2 linked regions of the Mangrovibacterium diazotrophicum genome follow. The protein of the gene in region 1 interacts with the protein of each later gene in a pairwise test. Links are inferred from orthologs where the notes say so. Each region holds a gene or a part of one and is shown in the gene's direction. Other genes may lie near its edges.

The links.
Region 2: the proteins of BC643_RS14180 (region 1) and def interact in binary tests that used the Escherichia coli proteins (3 or more experiments, as listed by UniProt). The link is inferred for Mangrovibacterium diazotrophicum from one-to-one orthologs.

Annotation. Positions count from the first base shown.
Region 1 is NZ_RAPN01000001.1:3,613,517-3,620,916, reverse strand. What follows is about bases 1,985-4,982. They hold BC643_RS14180 (aspartate-semialdehyde dehydrogenase), read left to right. Parts: upstream 1,985-2,977; coding sequence 2,978-3,988; downstream 3,989-4,982. Other genes in these bases: BC643_RS14170 (2-C-methyl-D-erythritol 4-phosphate cytidylyltransferase), read left to right, coding at 4,956-4,982; BC643_RS14175 (DUF2461 domain-containing protein), read right to left, coding at 4,212-4,871; BC643_RS14185 (T9SS type B sorting domain-containing protein), read right to left, coding at 1,985-2,877. Outside these bases: BC643_RS14190 (DUF5687 family protein), read right to left, coding at 1-1,406; more of BC643_RS14185, read right to left, coding at 1,435-1,984; more of BC643_RS14170, read left to right, coding at 4,983-5,633; BC643_RS14165 (TetR/AcrR family transcriptional regulator), read left to right, coding at 5,828-6,454; BC643_RS14160 (TolC family protein), read left to right, coding at 6,444-7,400.
Region 2 is NZ_RAPN01000002.1:411,724-418,939, forward strand. The notes cover bases 1,298-4,111. They hold def (peptide deformylase), read left to right. Parts: upstream 1,298-2,329; coding sequence 2,330-2,893; downstream 2,894-4,111. Other genes in these bases: BC643_RS17855 (hypothetical protein), read right to left, coding at 1,298-1,710; ruvX (Holliday junction resolvase RuvX), read left to right, coding at 1,911-2,330; BC643_RS17870 (ComEC/Rec2 family competence protein), read left to right, coding at 3,076-4,111. Also shown: ppdK (pyruvate, phosphate dikinase), read left to right, coding at 1-348; BC643_RS17850 (OsmC family protein), read right to left, coding at 462-887; more of BC643_RS17855, read right to left, coding at 1,174-1,297; more of BC643_RS17870, read left to right, coding at 4,112-4,941; Trk system potassium transporter TrkA, read left to right, coding at 5,129-6,463; BC643_RS17880 (TrkH family potassium uptake protein), read left to right, coding at 6,482-7,216. UniProt on the Escherichia coli protein: Removes the formyl group from the N-terminal Met of newly synthesized proteins. Requires at least a dipeptide for an efficient rate of reaction. N-terminal L-methionine is a prerequisite for activity but the enzyme has broad specificity at other positions.

The DNA of each region.
Region 1 (7,400 bases):
AAGTGAGGCTGAAGCAGAATCCCAACAACTCCCAGGAGACCCAAAATAATCAATGCCGGGTTGGAATTTGTTGCCCATTTAAACAGGTAGAAAAACAGGATCGGCCCGATGAGCAGCGGGAATGCGATCAGCCATTGCGTGGCCCCCATTCCCTGGTAATTGAACATCGCCGAACCTCCCAGATCGACCGCCTTTTTACTAAAAGAACCGAACAGCAAGATCAGGTTCAGATTCACACCAATGTGGTAGAAAAACAGGGCGGTATTGAAATAAACGATCCGAATATCCATAAATCCGTACAGCAAAGTGACCAGGAAATAGATGAACGACACAATCAGGTTCATGTAATAAAAGGCTTGAAGGAACTGCTTCATTTTGAAATTCTGGGTCATCAGCATCGCGTAGTAGCGACTGTGCCAAGCTGGGAAAAACTGACCGATGGAGATTGAAAACATACCGGTCATGATCAACCCTCCTAAAATCAAGATTCCTTCAGGTATTCCTTTGTCAACATCTTTATAAATCAGAAATCCGTAGAGCAGAAATAGCAGAGTCATCACAAACTGGGTTCGGGGACGCTTATTTCGCCAAATCATCCGAACGTTCAAGGAAATGAATTTGCCATACTCACCCAGTTCACTCATCCAACTGAAGTCTCGCACCGTTGAGTCCTTTTGCTTCTTCTCAACCAGGTTCAGGTACAAATTTGACATCAGGTAACGCAGATTGAGCCAATAAAACAGAACGGGAGGAATCGCCAATCCAAGCAGAATCAAAGGCTGTTGAATCGTCGTGTCCAGCAATCGTCCAAATGCACCGGTCAAATCCACCAAGCCGAAATAATTTGCAGCATAAAGCGCCACGAAAACCGCAGCAAACACATAAAACCCGTAACTGCTCTCGTTGATCCACCATTTCAAGTATGTCGTGAGGAAATGGTTGGTCATGATTAATAGCACAATGGCAATTAACCAGTAAACCGCTCCGGCTCCAGCATGATCAGGCACCACGAGACGAAAGAACAGTGGGATGATCATGAAAAAAGGCAGGAGATTGAAAAAATGCAAAACCGACCGGTTGAGCAAATAGGTGGCAATTCGCCGCCGTTTAATATTCAAAATAATAAACGGTTTGAAGCTGATGGTGGGCAAACTTTGTAATAGTTGTCGCATCACTAAATCGATCGCAAAATAGATTAACAGATAACTGTTCAGCATGCTGGTTAGTTCCTGACCAGGGAATTTCTCAGTCAACGCTCTCGGAATAATCAAAAGTCCAAAAGCCAAGAAAACCGCAGTAAAGTATAGCGCCAGAAAAACGAGCATGACCGTAGTCGCAATGCTTCGTCCGAAAGAGGGTGAACGGGTGATCTCTTTCAGCGAAAAAGAAAAAAGGTGTTGTTTCATGGTTGTTTTTTGGTAGTGACCGTCTAAATTACATAATCTTGTTTACGATCGTGCAGCTTTTCCGGAATACTTTGCGCTCTCCCCTCAAATTGGTCAATTCGATATAGAAAACGTAAATCCCGGCAGCCAACAGCTCGCCATCCGATCGTTGTCCTTGCCAATTTAGATCGGCAGTTTGCCCGATTGTTACATTTTTTTGCGGTTGATCGATCAATCGTCCTGATACATCAAAAATCAGCACATTCAGCAACCATTCCGGCTCTGACAGTTCGAAATGAAGATTCGTGAAATCGTTATAGCCATCATTATTCGGCGAAATAACATCGGGCTCAAAGGTCACCGAGTTTGTCTGAAAATCGAGCTCGAGCATCGAATTCGGGCAGCCGGGCGTCGCGAAACCCACAACCGACGCAGCGGATGTCCAATTCTCCCATTCACTCGTTGGCAACTTAACAGACCTCCGTTCCAACGAAATCCCTTCTTCATCGGCAATCGAAGGATGATGCATTTTTGCATCGTAGATTAACTCGTCAATCACATTCAGCGAGTCATCCACCAGCGCGACTACCCCACCATCATTCGGCATCGATGGCAGTTCACTCGACATAAAATTCTCTGCACAGTTTTGCGGGTAAATAAAAGGCAGGCTGTCCGGTTTTTCGCACAGCAATAAATAGGCACCAGGTGCCAAATAATCCGCAAAAGCCGAAAACGAATTAACTTGTTTCAAGTTTCCATCGCTATCTCGTGAGGCGATAAACAGGTGATCGGTACGCAGCTCCTTATTCGAAACATTCACCACCTCCACAAAATCATCACAATCAGGGTAAGGATTAAACAGAATTTCATTGATCAACAAATCTCCTGCAGCTGCCAAATTCTCGGGTAAAAGCGGCGGTTCCTGCGACTCGACCAAAATATCGTCGACTATTATTTTATCGGAAGCATAACTTGTGTTCAAGCGAATCACGATTTGCAGCGAGTCTCCCTGCAAACCGGTTTGCTCCACCACGGCCTCGCCCCAATTTCCGGCACTGATTCCATTGATTTCGAAAAGTTGTTCGGGCCCGTCGTCCAGGCGATAAAAAACATGAATGTATTTACTGGTTTCAGTCTTTCCACTGCCGGTTTCCCGGGTCGTCAATTTGCAGCTCACACTGCTTTCACCAGAAATCCGGATCCACTCGGAAGTCCAGACTGCCTCGCCATCGCAGTCTAGTGCTTCGAACCGGCCACCGGAAGTCGAAACTGTTTTCACATAATCGTTGGAAGCTGTGAAGCTGCAATTGTCCACATTGAGGAACCATTTTGTAATTCCGGATAAGTCAGCATGAATCGTCAAACCATCATCGTCTCCCCAATATCCTTTCTCTGCGATTTCAAAATTTTCAAACCAAATTGGCCTTCCGTAAGTATCAATTGTAAACAAGATGATTCCCAGCAAAAGAAAATACCAAGATTTCGCTTTCATTGGGTTAAAAATTAAAAGTAAACAACTAATTTTGGGCGCTCTAAGTTTCTACAGTAGAAACTGATTTTTAACGATTTAAATTAACAAAATTTTCCAAACTATGAAAGTTGCAATTGTTGGTGCAAGTGGAGCGGTTGGACAGGAGTTTTTGAACGTACTGGCTGAACGGAATTTCCCGCTCGATGAGTTAGTTTTATTTGGATCGGCCAGAAGTGCCGGAACAGAATACGAATTTAAAGGCAAGAAACTAACTGTCAAGGAATTGAAGCACAACGACGATTTCAAAGATATTGATATTGCATTGACCTCTGCCGGAGCTTCAATCTCGAAAGACTTTGCGTCAACGATTACCAAATACGGAGCAGTCATGATCGACAACTCCAGCGCTTTCCGTTATGACGACGACGTTCCATTGGTTGTTCCTGAAGTAAACCCGGAAGATGCTTTGGTGCGCCCACGCAACATTATTGCCAACCCAAACTGCTCGACAATTCAAATGGTTGTTGCGTTGAAACCAATCAACGATTTGTCGAAAATTACCAAAGTGCAGGTTGCTACATACCAGGCTGCAAGTGGTGCAGGTGCGCAAGGTATTGCCGAACTGGAAGAACAAACCCGTCAGATTGCAACAGGTGAAGAACCGAAAGTTGACAAATTTGCTTACCAGTTGGCAATGAATATCATTCCTCACATCGACGTTTTCCTGGATAACGACTATACTAAAGAGGAAATGAAGATGAACTGGGAAACCAAAAAGATTATGCACACCGATGCTGAAGTAAGCGCCACTTGTGTGCGTGTTCCGGTTGCCCGTTCACACTCTGAAGCTATTTGGCTGGAAACGGAAGAAGCGTTGAGCGTTGAGCAAGTACGCGATGCATTCGAAAAATTTGAAGGCTTGACCGTTATCGACAAACCGCAAAACAAAGAATACCCAATGCCTTTGTTTGTGGCTGGTAAAGATGATGTATATGTTGGTCGTTTGCGCAAAGACATCACGAATCCAAAAGGGTTGACTTTTTGGTGTGTTGGCGACCAAATTAAAAAGGGTGCTGCACTGAATGCCGTTCAAATTGCCGAGTGGCTGATCAAGACAGGAAATCTGAAATAATCAAGACCAATCACGATAAAAGAAAAAAAGCCGGGAAGTAAATTCGCCGGCTTTTTCTATGAAAATGGGTTGATTGGGAAGAAACTAATCTATCTATTAATACGTGGTTCCCGGATTTTGTAACCCTTTTCACACTATTATATCATGAACGAATGCTTTTCGTACAACTTTCTGTACGATTTACACCATGAACGACCAAAATATTATTGTTAATTCGACACTTTTACCGCCGTTTTTCGATGGCATCATTCAGAAAACGGTTCATGTGGCTCAGTTGTCGGAAAACAGATACGGCGAGCTCGACCAAATCAGCCGACAAAACCTGCTCATCGGTGAGTGAATAACCAAAAGCGTACGATTTGTAGCGCAGCAAATCGATATCTTCAAATTCCTTATCGAAGCCTTTTGGTGCAGTCTTCAATTTTTCACCCATGATCTCTGTGAAGTATTCTTTAAAGTCACCGTCATACAGCACTTCCTTGAAACCATCGGGATGCTCATAAATCTCCATGCGAATCGCTCTTAAAACATCGGCTGCCGGACACCAAACCCCGCCTCCGATAAACGAAGCTCCTGGCTCAAAGTGCACATAATAACCGGCTAGGTCGCTTTTTCGTCCTCCGGGAGCAATGAAACTACCCATGTTGGTTTTGTACGGGCTTTTGTCATTCGAGAAACGTACATCGCGAAAAATACGGAAAAGGCAGTCCTTCGCGCTCAAGGCAGGAATTTCAGAATCCATCTTTCGCAGTTCCTGAATCATGATCTCGGTAAAAAACAACATCTGCTCTTTACTCGCATCATAAGCTTTCCGGTTTTCATTGAACCATTCTTTGTTGTTATTCTCTTTGAGTTCGTTCAAAAATTGAAGGAGTGTTTGCATGGCTTTGTCTGTATTGATTTTGAATCAGCAATTGTAAAGTGAAATCTAAATGTATTGCTATTTTTGCATGCAACATTTAAATCGATGGAAAAGTTTGCATTAATCGTAGCCGGCGGAAGCGGAACCCGAATGGGTGCCGAAATCCCCAAACAATTTATTCCGGTGTGTGGAAAGCCAATTCTGATGCACACGCTGGAACAATTCTACAACTACGATTCGAGCATGCAGCTTGTCCTGGTGCTTCCCTCCAACCAGTTTGCCGTTTGGGAGAAACTTTGCCGGGAAAACAACTTTCAACTTACTCATCAACTGGTGGCTGGTGGAAACACTCGTTTCCAATCGGTCAAAAATGGCCTCGACACGCTACCCGAAAACGGAATTGTTTTTATCCACGACGGCGTTAGACCTTTGGTTTCGCAACAAACAATTGCGAACTGTGAAGAAACAACCCTTGCAAAAGGTAACGCGCTTCCGGTGATGCCAGTCGTAGAAAGTTTGCGAGAACTGACACCGGAAGCAAGCAAGCACACCGACCGAAGCCGTTTCAGGTTGGTTCAAACACCTCAAACTTTCAAACTGGACCTGATCAAAAAGGCATTCAAGCAAGAAGAATCCCCACTGTTTACGGACGATGCTTCTGTTTGCGAATCCATGGGCGAAACCATCAAGCTCGTAGAAGGAAACCCCGAGAACATTAAGATTACCCGTCCTTTTGACCTGAAGATCGCTGAATTTTTACTTCCCTCAATTTGCGGCAAATAAAATAGCTAATCCTGCCTTTTTCGCCTTTCCTCGACTTATTTCGTCACTAACCGATTCGCTATCCGATCAGCACGCCTGGTAGGCTTACTTTTGCACGTGATTTTTTTTTCGAAACATTAATTTCACAAAAACTACGGAAACTATTAACGTGTCCATAGTTTCCAATTGGTATTTTTCCTATAGCTTTGCACTCTATGAACGACGATAAGAAAACCTACATCATCGAAAAGGCAGCGGAACTCTTTTTCAAACACGGAATCAAGAGCGTTACTTTGGATGAGATCGCGGGACAAGCTAGCATTTCGAAAAAGACCATTTACAATTTTTTCAAAGACAAGGAAGACCTAGTCGATCAACTGACTAACAAGTATTTTCTTTGTAGCGACCACTTTCGACTGGAAGAAGGCGACGATTTAAACGCCATCGATCAAATCATTAAAATCCGCGACAAAGTGATCCAGATCCTGAGCCTTTTGCAAAGCAACATTGATTACGATTTGCGACGCACTTATCCCCGAATTTATGAGAAGCTCAAGAACTTCAAACGTGTTACCGTCTACAACAACGAGTGCTTACTACTGGAAAAAGGGAAAAAGGAAGGACTGTTCCGGGCGGAGCTAGATCAGGATTTTATCGCAAAAATGACAGTTGGTAGAAGTTTATTCATTTTAAACCCCGACAACGGTTTGTTCGACGAAAAGGAAGCGATGAGTCTCGAATTATTCGACAAAACAATTGATTACCATCTACATGCCATTTGCACCCCGAAAGGGATTGAATACTACAAACAACAATTAAACAATGTTCAAAATGAAAACTAGAGTACGACAAACAATCCTGATTTTGTTCATGCTCATTACCGTGGGAAGCGCTTCAGCGCAGGATACCCTGCGGTTTTCGCTGCCCGAGGCTAAGGATTATGCCATGCAAAACTCGTACGTCATCCGCAACAGCTCGCTCGACGTGGATGCAGCCCGTAAAAAGGTGTGGGAAACCATTGCTACCGGTCTGCCGCAGGTATCCGGTTCAGCAAGCTACACGAACTATCTGAACCTACCGGTTTCGTTGATCCCTGCCGAATTTGTCGGTGGAAACCCGGGCGAGTATTTCGAAGTAACTTTCGGCCAGAAATTCAATTCCGACTTCGGCTTCACTGTAGACCAACTCTTGTTCGATGGTTCGTACATCGTTGGGGTGAGTTCTGCAAAGTTGTACCTGCAACTTTCTGATCAAGCCAAAGAAAAGAGCGAAATTGAAATTCGGCATGCGGTTGAGCAAGCCTACTACGGCGCTTTGATCGCACGCGAAAATCTTCAGGTTTTGCAGGAAAACCTGTTAAACAACGAAAAGCAATTTACCGACACCAAAGCATTGTACGAAAACGGATTCGTAGAAGAACAGGATCTCGACCAACTCAAGTTGATCGTTCAGAACTCGGAAAATGCAATCATCAAAGCGGAACGGGAAATCCGGGTGGCCGAAATGGTTCTGAAATACACCATGGGCGTCGATGTTACAACCCCCATCGCTTTAAGCGACAACCTGACTGATTTCATTAGCCCGCTATTGCTGGAAGAAGAAGACACCACTGTTTTCGACCTAACCACACACATCGACTACCGGATTGTAGATTCGCAACGACTGAGTCAAATCAAATTACTGAAACTGGAGCAGTCTGCTTATCTGCCAAGACTGAGCGCCTTTTACAGTTGGAACAAAACATCCTACGGGAACAGCTGGAACCTGTTTAAAAGCAACGTCGCCTGG
Region 2 (7,216 bases), on another replicon or contig:
GAAGAAGCAGAATTCTTCTCTTTCGGCACAAACGACCTCACGCAAATGACTTTCGGTTATTCTCGCGACGACGCCGGCAAATTCTTACCGGACTACCTCGACAAAGGAATTCTGAAAAATGATCCGTTCCAGGTGCTCGACCAAACCGGTGTCGGTCAGCTGGTAAAAATGGGAGTTGAAAAAGGACGTTCATCCAAACCAAAACTGAAAGTAGGCATTTGCGGCGAACACGGTGGTGAACCTAGTTCCGTGATGTTCTGCGACAGTGTTGGGCTCGACTACGTAAGCTGCTCACCTTATCGCGTACCGATTGCTCGGGTTGCCGCAGCTCTGGCAAACATTTCTTAGTAAATCGACTCATTCAAAAATAGAGAAAGCCGCTTTCCCTCTGGAAGGCGGCTTTTGTTTTGAGTATTAACGTATAGAATGTGGAATGAAAGATAAAATTTCTTTTTTGGGCATCAAAGCAAGGTAGCTTCCATGCTGACATCAATGGCCGACAAGGCTTGCGACACCGGGCAACCAACCTTTGCTTGCTCGGCAATTTCAAAAAACTTCTCTTCTGAAATTCCCGGCACCACAGCCTGAACAACCAGGTGACTTCCGGTAATTCTAAAGCCACCATCTACTGAATCCAGCTTGACTTCGGCCGTTGTTGCTACTTTTTCAGGTTCGTAACCTGCCTCGCTGAGCATGTTTGAGAAAGCCATCGAGAAACAGCCTGCATGAGCAGCACCGATCAACATTTCAGGGTTCGCTCCTTCCCCTTCCTCAAATCGAGATTTAAAACTGAACGGGAAATTGGTTTTACTTTCTTCGAATCCCATTTCACCTGTACCTTTTTTCAAATTCCCTTCCCAAGTTGCATGTGCTTTATTGATTTTCATGACGTAGATTTTTAGACTTCTACCCGCAAAGAAGCAATCCCGGTGCCAAAATGCGGAGAGAATAGTCACGCTATTTTACAAATCACTAAAATGCAATGCATTACGTTAAAACCCGTTCAAAAATACCGTTTCAAAACGTCACGTTTCATTCAGCCATAACGTGGTCAAACCGCCACAGAAAGCTTATTTTCGAGGGAGACGCTCCACACTTGACACAAAAAAAAAGCCGGCGGCGAATCCCCCAATTCACCAGCCGGCACGATAAGTAAACTATCGACTTAAAATCTTAAAACCTGGCAGAAAAGCTCACATTAAACTGTGGAGCTAATCGGTACCCGTGTCCGCAGCGTTCAAACATCATATCGCCTACCCGAAAATACAGATGACCTCCATAGTGCACTCTTTCATATCGCCCGGGTAAAGTAGCGAATACGTAGCCGGACGGCATCGCGATCTGCACATATCCTACTTGCGGGTAATAAGAATAATAGTGGCCCGAGTGGTAGTAGACATCTCCTTGGGTATGTCTCAAATGCACTGGTGCGGAGCTAAACTGGCGATAAACATTTCCGTATCGCGGATGACGGTACGCGTATCGCTCGTTTTCATAATGACGCTGCACTGGCTTGCGATCATAATACCTGTGATCATCGTATTTATAGGATTTATTCGCATATTTTTGACGATCATTCTTCTTGTATTTGTACTCCTTCTTATTTCCCTTGTGCGAATCATTCCGTTCAGCCTGAACCGAAAAACTACTTAGACCTAATCCCAACATCAACGTAACTGCTACTATCTGAAATTTATTCGGTGCTTTCATGACTTTAAAGTTTACAGGTTTAACAATAAATTGTTTGTCTCTTTTACCGGTATAAGCTATCCAGTGAAATGCAAACGACATGCCAAAATAGAAAAACACTACCAATCAACCACTTGCACTCAGTATATTTGCACTGTTTTTTCAAACCATTGTGAGGAGAATGCAAATAGAATGTTATTTTTGCAGCAAATTTGAAGCAGGTGGCACGTATTTTAGCAATCGATTTTGGAAAGAAACGCGTTGGATTGGCAGTAACCGACCCCTTGCAACTTATTGCAAGTAAGTTAACCACTGTCCCCAGTCACCAGATTTTTGACTTTCTGAAAGATTACTTCCAGAAAGAACAGGTTGAAAAGGTGATTATCGGTTACCCGTTGCAGATGAACAATGAAGCATCGGAAGCCGTTTTGTATATCAATCCGTTTTTGAAGCGCTTCCAAAAGTTGTACCCGGACATGCCCTTAGAACAAGTAGATGAACGATTTACGTCGCGAATGGCATTCCAGACAATGATTGACGCTGGTTTAAAAAAGAAAGACAGACAGAACAAAGCAACGATTGATGCTGTTAGTGCAACAATTATTTTGCAGTCGTATTTAGAACAAAAAAAATTCAGATAATGATTTACCCGATTACTGTTTACGGTGAGCCTTTGTTACGAAAAGTAGCGAAACCTATTGATAAAGATTATCCTGGCTTTGACCAATTGGTGAAAGACATGTTTGAGACCATGTACCACTCGGACGGTGTAGGACTGGCCGCTCCTCAAATCGGGTTGTCTATCCGTATGTTTGTTATTGATGCATCGGCTGCAGCCGATGAAGAACCGGAATTGGAAGGCTTCAAGAAAGCGTTCATCAATCCTGAGATTATCGAGTTTAAAGGTGACGAATGGATTATGAATGAAGGTTGCCTGAGCTTGCCGGAGATTCGCGAGGATGTTTCGAGACCGGAATTCGTAAAAATCAAATACTACGACGAAAACTTCGTTGAGCATATTGAAGAGTACGGTGGTTTTGCAGCCCGAGTCATTCAACACGAATACGACCACCTGGAAGGAAAGCTCTTAATCGACTACCTGAGCCCGTTGAAAAAACGAATGCTTAAAAGTCGACTGACCAATATCACCAAAGGAAAGGTGAAAACGAGCTACCGGATCATCATTCCCGGAACAAAAAAATAACGCTTCATGATAAAAACGACGGGGTTCTTCATCAGAATCCCGTCGTTCATCAAATAGGCGCCCCAAGCCACTGGAATTCAATCCTATTTTTACTGTAACTTATAGTTTATTTGCGAGTTACGGTGATGTTTTTCTCAAATAACCCTTTTGTTAAAATCCTCGGATTTTGGCTCCTTGGATTGATGCTGTCCCGATTTTATCCACTCCTGCTCATCCCTTTTGCACTGTGGATCATCATTGGTCTGGGTTGGTATGCAAAACTATTTAGCCGAAAAAGATACCCGTTCGATCTCATCGCATCATCTTTATTGGCGACGGCGCTGGTTCTGATCTCCAGTGTCAACTATCGAATTCAACATCCGCCGCTTCCAACATCTTCTTCCAAAGAGATCTGCTTTTGGGCGACAGTTGTTGAAAAGCCAGCAGAAAAGGAAAACAGTTTTCAACTCAAACTCAGGATCGAACAAGCGGAAAACGACAGTTTGAATAAGCAAACAATGATGGGTTGGCTTCAAAAGTCGGACAATGCTGCAAAGCTGGAAGCAGGCGACCTACTTTTTTGCCAAAGTCGGATTAGCCGGATTGAAAACCGGGGAAATCCGTTTGAATTTGATTACCGCGACTATCTTGCAAATCAAGGCATTTATTTTAGCTGCTATTTGAAGTCTGGCAAATTTGAAAAAGCAGGAAAAAGCCATTTCCGGATCCGACTCGCAGCCGAAAAATTCAGGGAAAAACTCCTAACAATTCTCCGTTCTAACCTGAAAAAGACGGAAAGCTTTGAGGTAATTTCAGCACTGAGTCTGGGATACCGAAAAGAGCTGACTCCGGAAACCCGAGCCGCCTTCGTTGAAACAGGGGGCATGCATGTTTTAGCAGTCAGTGGGTTGCATGTGGGGCTGATCTACTTCTTTCTTCTCAAGCTCTTTTCATTCCTGAAACGTTCGCATAAAGGGAAATGGATTCGTTGTTGCCTGATTTTATCCATCCTTTGGGCCTACGCGCTTTTGACAGGTCTGTCGCCATCGGTGCAACGCGCCACGCTAATGTTCACTTTCTTGCTTTTAGCCGAAAGCATCAACCGGACAAATTCCATTTACAACTCCATCGCCGCCTCCGCTTTTGCACTGCTGCTAATTGATTCCGATATTCTTTTTGCAGTCGGCTTTCAGCTTTCGTATGCGGCCGTTTTGAGCATCGTCTATTTTTACCCGTTAATAAACGGCCTGGTGCCTTCAAAAAATCCTATTGTCAAAAAGCCGTGGCAGTTGCTCTGCGTGTCGCTGGCCGCACAAATCGGCACTTTCCCGCTAAGCATTTACTATTTCAACCAATTTCCGTTCTATTTCTGGCTCAGTAACTTTGTCGTCATTCCGGCGGCATTTGTCTTGTTAGCCGGAACATTTTCACTTTTTATAGCCACTCCGCTCCCGGCACTTCAACACGGAATCGCCTTTTTGCTCGAAGGAACCAACTCCGCTGTTTTAATCGCGTTGAAATTCATCAGCCGATTACCGGGTGCAGTCGTTTCGGGCATTTCAATTACACCAGGGCAATTAACGGCAATCATTCTAGCAATCTTGTTCATCATACTATTCATCAACCTAAAGCAAGTGAAGTTCATTCGATACGCACTTATATCTTTAATTGCTTTCCTTGTGATAGGCATCAACGAAAAAAGACAATTGTTCAACCAGCACCGCCTTCTGGTGTACGAGAATAAACAAGCTGTTTTTCATTTTATCGACGGTCGTTCCAACTTCATTTTAACATCAGATACCACCGAACTTTCGCCCTATGTCTATTCAAATACGTTGACGAAACTACAGTTGGATGAGCCTCAAATTATACTTATCAGTGACTTCTTGCAACTTCGGGAGAAGCAGTTGTTCATTGAAAATGACATCTATCAATTCGGCCTCGAAACCTATATTTTGTCACCTGAAAACAAAAAACCGAAACTAACCGAACTCAGAAATGCTGTCGAAAATCCACCACCTTCGAATTCCTCAAACAAAAGTGAATCAGAAGCCAAAACACTACCATAGCATCAGTCAATTGGGTAAACTCCGTAAAATAGGCCCTATTACCATTAGAAAGCCGGTAAACACTCTAATCTTAAGCTAACGTTCACAGCCCTACCGTTTTCCAAAAAACTGGAATAATCGCATGGTTATTGTTTATTTTATACTTTACTTTGCTTGGCTATTTTTAACGTAGAATTACTAAAACTCAATGAAAATTGTTATCGTTGGAGCGGGAGAAGTAGGAACTCACCTTGCTAAAATGTTGAGCCGGGAAGATCATGACATCGTATTGATGGATGACGATACTGAAAAGCTGAATAAACTATCGAGCCAGGTAGACCTGCTGACCATTACCGGGTATGCAAACTCATTCAAAGACCTCAAAGACGCCGGGGTAGCCAAATCAGACTTGCTGATTGCTGTTACACCTTATGAAGAGCGAAACATCATGGCCAGCATCATGGCTAAGGACATGGGAGTTGGACGAACAGTTGCCCGGATTAACAACGGAGAATACCTCGAAGAAAAATACAAAGAGAAACTTCGAAACCTCGGCGTGGACGAGTTGATTTACCCGGAAAGTCTTGCCGGTAAAGAGGTCGCTTCATCAGTAAAACAGGTAGGTACCCGCCAGTTAATTGAGTTTTCAGGAGGCAAACTAATCCTGATGGGGATTAAAATCCGCGAGAACGCCCCGGTACTAAATAAGTCTTTTGAAGAGCTTTCCTATATTGAATCTGAGATTAGAGCGGTTGCAATAAATCGCGAAGCCAAAACAATCATTCCACACGGACGTGATTATGTACGGGCCGGTGATATCATTTTCTTCATCACTACGCGCACCTACATGAACAAGGTTTTCGAATTGACAGGAAAAGAAATCTTCCCGGTTCGGAATATCATGATTCTGGGTGGTAGCCGTATCGCTCAGAAAACAGTAGAACGTTTAGGCGACAACTACAATATCAAAATAATCGAATCGGATAAAATCCGCAGCCAAAAAGTGGCCGACCGGTTTGAAAACGTGCTCGTAATTAACGGCGACGGACGAAACCTGGATCTGCTGAAAGAAGAGCGCATTGAGCGTATGGACGCTTTCATTGCGGTGACCGGAAACTCCGAGACCAACATCCTTTCGTGCCACATGGCCAAAAAACTGGGCATCAAGCGCACGGTTGCCGAGGTTGAGAATATCGACTTCATGGGAATCGCTGAAAGTATGGATATTGGTAGTTTGATCAATAAAAAGCTGATCGCCGCGAGCTACATTTACAAATACACTTTGGGCGCCCAGGTTAACCAGGCAAAATGCCTGACTGCATCTGAAGCGGAAGTTTTTGAATTGATCGCAACAGAAGGCTCAAAAATAACCCAGACTCCAATTAAGGACATCGGCTTCCCAGAAGATGCGATCCTGGGAGGGATCATTCGCGGGCAAATGTCATTTGTGGTCAAGGGCGACTCGGAAATACAGCCTGGCGATAAAGTGGTTGTCTTCGCACTGCCTTCAGCCATTCGGAAACTCGATAAATTTTTCAAATAATCACTTGGATTTCTGCATATGTTCAACCTCAAAGCAATTATAAAGATTCTTGGATTTTTATTGGTCGTTGAAGGTTTCTTTATGCTGATCTCCATGCTGGTGGCTCTGTTGTACAGCGGCCCCGATGTGTTGCCCCTGTTGTATTCGTCGCTGATAACAATGGGGACTGGTGGTCTTACCGTCGGAGCCATGTGGAAAGCTGAGAAGAAAATCAGCAAAAACGATGGATTCATCATCGTTACCATGGTCTGGATTGTTTTTTCGTTTTTCGGAAGTCTCCCCTATTTGATGAGCCATTCCATCCCTAATTTGACCGATGCTTTTTTCGAAACCATGTCCGGTTTCACCACAACCGGTTCTTCAATTTTGAATGATATTGAAGCGCTGCCACATGGAATTCTCTTTTGGCGAAGCCTCACACAGTGGCTAGGTGGTATGGGAATCATCGTGTTGTCGTTGGCAATTCTCCCGGTTTTTGGGATTGGCGGCATGCAGTTGTTTGCAGCCGAAGTACCAGGGCCGGTTCCTGATAAATTAAATCCGCGCATTCAGCAAACCGCCAAAAACCTGTGGGCAATTTATGTGCTGTTTACGGTAGTTGAATCTCTGCTTCTGTGGGGTGGTGGTATGACTTTATTCGACGCAATCAACCACTCATTTACAACAATGGCAACCGGTGGCTACTCGACTAAACAAGCATCAGTTGCCTATTGGAATTCTCCGTTCATACAATATGTCATTATTTTCTTCATG